One region of the Mesorhizobium sp. M2E.F.Ca.ET.209.01.1.1 genome, then DNA from elsewhere that is predicted to be linked to it. Evidence: predicted binding sites of a transcription regulator. Region 1 holds the regulator's gene; the other holds the start of a gene.
What was found. The regulator LexA, encoded in region 1, represses DNA repair genes until DNA is damaged. The targets are predictions, from matches to a motif close to TGTTCNNNNTGTGTTCNG.

Region 1 (4,429 bases):
GCTGCCGCGTTCGGCGCCGTCGCGCGGGCCTTCCAGCTCGAGACCCAACGCGCCGCATCTAGCTTCGACAAGGCGGATGAACAGATCCGTCAGCGCGACGCTCTTCTCGCGCACGGCCGTCAGGTCGACTTCGTCCCAAAGATCCAGCGCGCCTTTCAGCGCCCGCATCGACAGCACCGGCTGCGTTCCGCACAGGAACCGCCGGATGCCTGAGCCGGCGGCATAACCCTGTTCGAACGCGAACGGCCTGGCATGCCCCCACCAGCCGCTCAGCGGCTGGCTAATGTCGCCATGGTGGCGGGTCGCGGCATAGATGAAGGCCGGCGCGCCCGGCCCGCCATTGAGATATTTGTAGGTGCAGCCGATCGCGAAATCGGCATTCGAGCCGTCGAGATCGACCGGCAGGGCGCCGGCCGTGTGGCAGAGGTCCCAGACGATCAGCGCACCGGCGTCATGGGCCTTGCGGGTCAGGGCGGCCATGTCGCGCAGCCGGCCGGACTTGTAGTTGACGTGGTTGACCAGGATGACGGCAACATCGTCGTCGATCAGGTCCTCGATCGTCGGGGCATCGACGCCTTCGAGCCGCAGCACCGTGCCGGGCCGCGTCGAGGCCACCCCTTCCGCCATATAGAGGTCGGTCGGGAAGCTGTCGCCCTCGGCAACGATCACCGGGCGCTCGGGCCGCATCGCGAGCGCCGCATGCAGGACCTTGTAGATGTTGATCGAGGTTGTGTCGCACACCACCGTCTGGCCAGGCGCGGCGCCGATCAGACGCCCGAGCCGGTCGCCCAGCTGGACAGGCATGTCGAACCAGCCGGCGGTGTTCCATGCGCGGATGAGATCCCGCGCCCATTCCTGCTTCGCTGACTTCTCGATCTCGCTGAAGACGTTGATTGAAGCAGCGCCGAGCGAATTGCCGTCGAGGTAAATCACCCCTTCCGGCAGAACGAAGCGATCGCGCAGGGCGCGCAGCGGGTCCGCGGCATCCATTGCCTCGACCTCGGCAAGATCGGGAATTCCCCTCATTGTGCTACCGCCTCCGCTTCGAACCGTGCCGCTACATCCTCAGGCGACCGAGGAGTTGTCTCATCACCGTCAGCGGCACGGCAAGAACCTTCTGTCCTGTGTTAGCTGGTCCATAGACGGCAAAGGCTGAGGGCCGGAATCGTCGCCAAGGTTGGCATTTTGGGTTCGTTTCGTTCACGGTACGGTGCATGCATGAATGAGCCGACGCGAAACCCTCGGTGCCTCAGCGACGGTGTCGCCTCTCAATTTCAGCTTAAGGAGAATTGCAAAATCGAGCGGAATCAATGACACAGCCCAGCCGCCGGCGGCCGGGCACCGTCGGATGCAACATTCTTTCGGCAGCCTTAAGAAATTCATTAAACTTTAAACGGTTGCGGAACACAACTGGAACAGATAGTGTTTGTTCTGGGTTTGTTTTTCTGATTCTGGTTTCGGAACCCATGGGGGCCGCCAATGCTGACGCGCAAACAACATGAACTCCTGATGTTCATCCATGAACGCCTGAAGGAGAGCGGGATTCCTCCATCCTTCGACGAGATGAAGGAAGCGCTGGACCTGGCCTCGAAGTCCGGCATCCACCGGCTGATCACGGCGCTGGAAGAACGCGGCTTCATTCGCCGGCTGCCAAACCGGGCGCGCGCGTTGGAGGTCTTGCGGCTGCCCGACTCGATCGCGCCCGGCCTGAATGCCGCAAGGAAATTTTCGCCAAGCGTCATCCAGGGCGGCCAGGGCAATCTAAGCCGCCAGGTCAAGCCGGCAGCGCCTTCGCGTACGCCGACGCCGAGCAATGACGACGACGCCGTTTCGGCCGTGTCCATTCCGGTGATGGGCCGAATCGCCGCCGGTGTTCCGATCGACGCCATCCAGCACCAGACGCATTCGATCTCGGTGCCGCCGGACATGATCATGGGCGGCGAGCATTATGCGCTGGAGGTCAAGGGCGACTCGATGATCGAGGCCGGGATCTTCGACGGCGACACCGTCATCATCCGTAACGCCAGCACGGCGAGCCCGGGTGAGATCGTTGTGGCGCTGGTCGACGATGAGGAAGCGACGCTCAAGCGCTTCCGCCGCAAGGGCGCCTCGATCGCGCTGGAGGCTGCCAACCCGGCCTACGAGACCCGGATCTTCGGACCGGATCGGGTCAAGGTGCAGGGCAAGCTCGTCGGGCTGATCAGGCGCTACTGATCCGGCTGCGAGGGCTTGGCCCTCTCAGGGCTTTTCATAAGGCGGCAGCCCCCTCGCCTCGCGCGAGTATTTGCGCTGCTCGTGCCAGGGCCGATATGGCTTTTCGACGGCATATTGGATGGCTGGGCGGGCCGTTGCCGATTGTGGATCGAAGAAGACGGCGGCGCTGCCGTCACGCGCCAGCTGGCGCTTGGTGACGACAAGCACACGCGGATCCCAGCAGGGATTGTAGGCCGTCGCATCGTTGATGACGATGAGGTCGGCAAAGCCGCAGGCAGGCCGGGCGCTGTCGCGGTTTTCGGCAAGCGCGACGATCGCGCCGGAAGGGTGCCGGCCGATGCAGAGGTCACCGGTGCAATAGAAGGGCGATCCTGGTGGCAGGTCGACAGGATCGGCGATGTCGAGAGCGTCTTTGGCAAACGTCTCCGGCGGCACGATTTCCTCGGCTTTCAGCGCCCGCTTCCAATTGTCGGTGGTGAACTCGTTGGAGCGTTCGCGGTTGACGGCAAGTTCGCCGCCGCCGATCGGCATCGCCACCAGATGCGCATCCTCCGAGATCAGCACATCCGGCGTGCGCACATGCGGGATCGCCAGCAGCGCGGCGAGGGCGAAGGGAACAGCGGCGAGCCTTAGCCAGGTGGTGGCCATGGTCGCGATGACCAGCGCGATTGTCGCCAGCAGCACCGACTGGATCGAGATCAATCCCACGGCATCGACCGGCGAGCGCTCGGAAATCCATGCCGAAATGGCAATCATCGCTGTCAGTCCCTTGCCCATCACATAGAGGAAGGGACCGTCGAAGCCGAACGGCATGGCGAGCGCGCTCAACACGGCGAACGGCATGACGATCAGCGAAACGATCGGCATCACCGCGAGGTTGGCCAGCAGGCTGAGCGGCGACACGCGTTGGAAATGCCAGATCGCAAACAGCAATGTCGCGCTGCCCGCAATGAGCGAGGTTACAGCGGCGCCACCCACGCCAACCGCCAGTTTTCGCGACAGGTATCCGAGGAACGAATGCTTTGCCAGCGGCGCGGTCGCTTTGCCGGCGCGATAGTCGGCAAAGCCGGCATAGGCCCCGACCAAGGCAGCGGTGGCGGCGAAGGACATCTGGAAGCTCGGGCCGACCACTTCATGTGGCGACACAAGGATGACGGCAATCGCCGAGATCGCCAGGTTGCGCATCGTCAGCGCCGCGCGGTCAAAGAGCACCGCGATCAGCATCACGGCGAGCATGATGAAGCTCCGTTCGGCCGCCACCACGATGCCGGAGATGACGAGGTAAGCGGCAATCGAGGCAAGCGCGATCGCAGCGGCGTATTTCTTCACCGGGCGGCGCGACGAGAAATCCGGAAACAGCGCGAAAGCGCCGCGCAGCAGGAACATGATCGTGCCGGCCACCAGCGCCATGTGCAGACCGGAGATCGAGATAATGTGGTAGATGCCGGTGCGTCGCATCGACTCGTTGATCGCTTCCGGAATGCCGGCGCGCACGCCGACGATCAGCGCCGCCGCGATCTCGCCTTCGGACCCGCCGATGCTGCTCCGGATGTGGTCGGCGATCCCTTCGCGCGCGTTTTCTATGGCCGATGCAATGCTTGCGCCCAACAGCACCCCCGTTGGCGCAGACGGAGTCGGTGCAATCAGCTTCGGGTCGCCCAGGAAAAAACCGCTGCCACCTATTCCGGCAAAATAGCTATCGAAGGAATAGTCGTAGCTGTCCGGCCGAACTGGGCCGGTCGGCGGCAGCAGCTTGACATAGCCGGTGAGCATCGACCCGGCCGTCATGCCGGGCGGGATCCTGCGCGCCGACAGCCGAACGCGGTCCGGCGCGTAGCGCAGCGTCGGATGCTCGGCGGACATGACGTCGATGGTCAGCCGCACACGGCCATTGGCCATCGCTTCGGCGGTGACCAGGCGGCCGGTCAGCCGTGTCTGGATTTCGGAACCCAGCATCGGGGTCGCCATCCGCCAGGTCTCCACCTTGGCCGCGAGAAACCCGAGCGCGCAGAAAAGCGATGCCATGAAGACAAGATGCGTTTTCTGCCAGGAGCGCGACACCGCCGCGCAAAGAGCCATCAGGGCCACCGCCGCAAGCGGCCTATAGAGATCGGGCTCGGTGCTCAGCGAGAAGTAATAGATGACGCCGGCGGCCAGAAACACCGGCACCAGCAGGAAGCCGACGCCGCGGTCGAGTTCCGTGGCGGCAGCGACG
Region 2 (4,429 bases), on a different contig from region 1:
CGCGGACCAGCTCCCTGCCTTTGACAGCATCGTCACCTTCACGCTCGCCCGCACCGCCTCCGGAGGCACGCATCTCCGCATCGTCCATGACGGTTTCATGCCGGTGGCGGAGCCTGTTCTGGCCATTGCCGGCGCCGGCTGCGGGCTCTCGCTTCATGCGCGCAAGAACCCAATCGCCGCCAATGCGCCTTCAATGATGTTGCGCGCGGCCTGAAAAGAGGACATCCGTCATGAGCATTGCCAATCTCGTGCCGATGGTGATCGAGCAATCGAGCCGCGGGGAACGTTCCTTCGATATCTTTTCGCGGTTGCTGCGCGAGCGCATCGTCTTCATCAACGGCGAGATCAACGACACCGTGTCGGCGCTGGTCTGCGCGCAGTTGCTGTCGCTGGAGTCCGACCATCCCGACAAGGAGATATCGCTCTACATCAACTCGCCCGGCGGCATGGTGACCAGCGGCTTCGCCATCTACGACACGATGCAATACATCTCCTGTCCGGTGTCGACGGTCTGCATGGGCTTCGCCGCCTCTATGGGCTCGTTTCTCCTGATGGCCGGCACGCCGGGACGGCGCATCGCCCTGCCCAACACCAGGATCGTGCTGCACCAGCCGCTAGGCGGTTTCCAGGGCCAGGCCTCCGACATCCAGCGCCATGCCGAGGACATCGTGCGCACCAAGCAGCATATGACGGAGCTCTACGCCAGGCATTGCGGGCGCACCTACGAAGAGGTCGAGCGCACGCTCGACCGCGACTATTTCATGAGCGCCGCGGAAGCCAAGGAATGGGGCCTCGTCGACCACGTCTACGACACGCGCAAGAAAGCGGCCTGACATCGCGGGGCGGACGCGCGGCAGCAATTTGATCGCTGCGCGTCTGGCATCGCTCCAGTTGCGTCAATATAGTCCGCGCATGATCAGGTCCGTTCAGCCCAGACATTTATGCGCCACCCTCGCCGCTCTTGCCGCCGCGCTGATAGCCGGCACAGCGCTTGCCGATGACAGCTCGACGCAAAAACTGCCCGGCGTCAGCGACAACTACCGCATCGCCAAGCCGGCGCCGCAGCCCGAGCCGGATGACGCGCAGCCCGCCAGCAGCGACGGCTCGTTCAAGATCGGCAACACCGATGTCAGGATCGGCGGCAGCATCACCGTTGACATGGCGACGGGCGGCACCAGGATTCCGAACCACTGAGCGTTCTCGACCCCTGCCCGTAAGGCTGAACCCACCCCCCAAAATATAAGCCCCATCCCTGCTGAGCAGACGGATGGGGCTTCATGGATCCAAAAATCCAACTTTAGCCGGGAGTGGACTGCCGGCGTTCTGTTTCGGATGCAACGCGGCGTTCGGCCGACGATCCGACTATGGTCTCTGATTGTAGGGAATCGGCAAGTCACGGTTTGTCGGGCTGGCGTTTCAAGTCTGCCCTGGCACTTATGCCCGCCGCGGCTCCATCTCCGTGTGGAGCCTCAAGGGACTGTCCGGTGGCGTCATGCTCCGCTCCTGGGTCCGTTGCGACAATGTCGTTCGAAGCGCTAATCGCTATCACCTGCGGCGTCTCGCAGGTCGCCAGTTGGGCGGCGAGGCCATCGAAAGACGGCCGGCTTCGTTGACGCCTTTGAGACTGCCCCCGTGAGTCGCCGGCGTCAACCGTTGAATAGCCGGTTACCGAAAAATGTGATCACCGGGAGGTTACGTACGGGTAAGTCGAGTGGCTCCGTGAATCAACGACGCAGGCATCGGCGGCACCTGTCTTCGCGACGCTTTGCGCGATTGTTTCCACAACGCTTTGTCAGGAGCATGTTCGGTCTTTGTTCTTTCCGCTTGCTCGCTCGCGGGAAAGGCGGTTAAACCCAGGATTGGCTTCTTCCGTCGAGATTGTGGTGTCTCTCGACGTGGCGGCAAAAATACCTACATAGGGGATGGCCGGGACGAACCCGCCCAATCCAGCAAATTCCAGATCTGAGGCGGCGACCGGCGATGGCCGACCATAAATATCTTTCCATTCGCGGGGCGCGCGAACACAATCTCAAGAATATCGATCTCGACCTGCCGCGCGACAGCCTGATCGTCATGACTGGACTGTCGGGGTCCGGCAAGTCGTCGCTCGCTTTCGACACCATCTATGCCGAGGGCCAGCGCCGCTATGTCGAGAGCCTGTCGGCCTATGCCCGGCAGTTCCTGGAGATGATGCAGAAGCCGGACGTCGACCAGATCGACGGCCTGTCGCCCGCCATCTCGATCGAGCAGAAGACCACCTCGCGCAACCCGCGCTCCACGGTCGGCACCGTCACCGAAATCTACGACTACATGCGCCTGCTCTTCGCGCGTGTCGGCATCCCCTATTCACCGGCCACCGGTCTGCCTATCGAGAGCCAGACCGTCAGCCAGATGGTCGACCGCGTGCTGGCGTTGGACGAAGGCACGCGTCTCTATCTGCTGGCGCCGATCGTGCGCGGCCGCAAGGGCGAATACCGCAAGGAACTGCTTGAGTTGCAGAAGAAGGGATTCCAGCGCGTCAAGGTCGACGGCGTCTTTTATGAGATCGCCGACGTGCCGGCGCTGGACAAGAAGTACAAGCACGACATCGACGTCGTCGTCGACCGCATCGTCGTGCGCGGCGATCTGGCGACCAGGCTCGCGGATTCGATGGAAACCGCGCTGAAGCTCGCCGACGGCCTTGCCGTGGCCGAGTTCGCCGACCGGCCGCTCGACGCCAGCCTGACCGGCGAGGACTCGGTCAACAAGTCGAAGAACGAGACGCATGAGCGCATCCTGTTCTCGGAAAAATTCGCCTGCCCGGTGTCCGGCTTCACCATTCCCGAGATCGAGCCCCGGCTGTTCTCCTTCAACAACCCGTTCGGCGCCTGCCCGACCTGCGACGGTCTCGGCAGCCAGCGCGCCATCGATCCCAACCTCGTCGTGCCGGACGAGAACATCTCGCTGCGCGACGGCGCCATCAGCCCATGGGCGAAGTCGACCTCGCCCTATTACGCGCAGACGCTTGAAGCGCTGGGCAAGGCCTATGGCTTCAAGCTTGGCGACAAGTTCAAGGATCTGAGCGCCCAGGCGAAAGAAGCCGTGCTGCATGGCACCGGCGAGCGCGAGATCACCTTCCAGTATGATGACGGCCTGCGCTCCTACAAGACGACCAAGACCTTCGAGGGCGTGATCCCCAATCTCGACCGGCGCTGGAAGGAAACGGAATCGGCCTGGATGCGCGAGGAGATCGAGCGCTTCATGTCGGCCACCCCCTGCCCCGCCTGTAACGGCTACCGGCTGAAGCCGGAGGCGCTGGCGGTGAAGATCGGCGGCAAGCACATCGGCGAAGTGACCGAGCTGTCGATCCGCAAGGCCGACCAGTGGTTCACCGACCTGCCGGCGCAGCTGAACGAGAAGCAGAACGAGATCGCGGTGCGCGTGCTCAAGGAGATCCGCGAGCGGCTGCGCTTCCTCAACGATGTCGGCCTCGACTATCTGACGCTGTCGCGCAACTCCGGCACGCTGTCAGGCGGCGAGAGCCAGCGCATCCGGCTGGCCTCGCAGATCGGCTCGGGCCTCACCGGCGTGCTCTATGTGCTGGACGAGCCGTCGATCGGCCTGCACCAGCGCGACAATGCGCGCTTGCTCGACACGCTGAAGCACCTGCGCGACATCGGCAACACGGTCATCGTCGTCGAGCATGACGAGGACGCCATCCTGCATGCCGATTATGTCGTCGACATCGGCCCGGCCGCCGGCATCCATGGCGGCCGCATCATAGCGCAGGGCACGCCGCAGCAAATCATGGCGACACCCGCCTCGATCACCGGCAAATACCTGTCGGGCGAGCTTGAAGTGGCCACACCCGCGGCGCGCCGCGAGGCCAAGAAGAACCGGCGGATAAAAGTCGTCGGCGCGCGCGGCAACAATCTGAAGAACGTCACGGCGGAAATCCCGCTCGGCACCTTCACGGCGGTCACCGGCGTGTCGGGCGGCGGCAAGTCGACCTTCCTGATCGAGACGCTGTTCAAGGCGGCCTCGCGCCGCATCATGGGTTCGCGCGAGCATCCGGCCGAGCACGACCGCATCGAAGGGCTGGAGTTTCTCGACAAGGTCATCGACATCGACCAGTCGCCGATCGGCCGTACGCCGCGCTCCAACCCGGCGACCTATACCGGCGCCTTCACGCCGATCCGCGACTGGTTCGCCGGGCTCCCCGAGGCCAAGGCGCGCGGCTACCAGCCGGGCCGCTTCTCCTTCAACGTCAAGGGCGGCCGCTGTGAAGCCTGCCAGGGCGACGGTGTCATCAAGATCGAGATGCACTTCCTGCCCGACGTCTACGTCACCTGCGACGTCTGCCACGGCAAGCGCTACAACCGCGAAACGCTGGACGTGCTTTTCAAGGGCAAGTCGATCGCCGACGTGCTCGACATGACGGTCGAGGAAG

Region 2: a site for LexA is predicted at 1,802-1,819, ahead of uvrA (excinuclease ABC subunit UvrA). Genes of this name have one in related genera too.

Annotation. Positions count from the first base shown of each region.
Region 1 covers NZ_SADP02000034.1:12,259-16,687, forward strand. Annotated here, with positions in the region: gene kynU (kynureninase) at 1-1,026, opposite strand, end outside; gene lexA (transcriptional repressor LexA) at 1,480-2,214, shown strand; gene EN852_RS33260 (ComEC/Rec2 family competence protein) at 2,239-4,429, opposite strand, start outside.
Region 2 covers NZ_SADP02000004.1:170,651-175,079, forward strand. Annotated here, with positions in the region: gene EN852_RS09920 (SRPBCC domain-containing protein) at 1-214, shown strand, start outside; gene EN852_RS09925 (ATP-dependent Clp protease proteolytic subunit) at 231-833, shown strand; gene EN852_RS09930 (hypothetical protein) at 913-1,194, shown strand; gene uvrA (excinuclease ABC subunit UvrA) at 1,981-4,429, shown strand, end outside.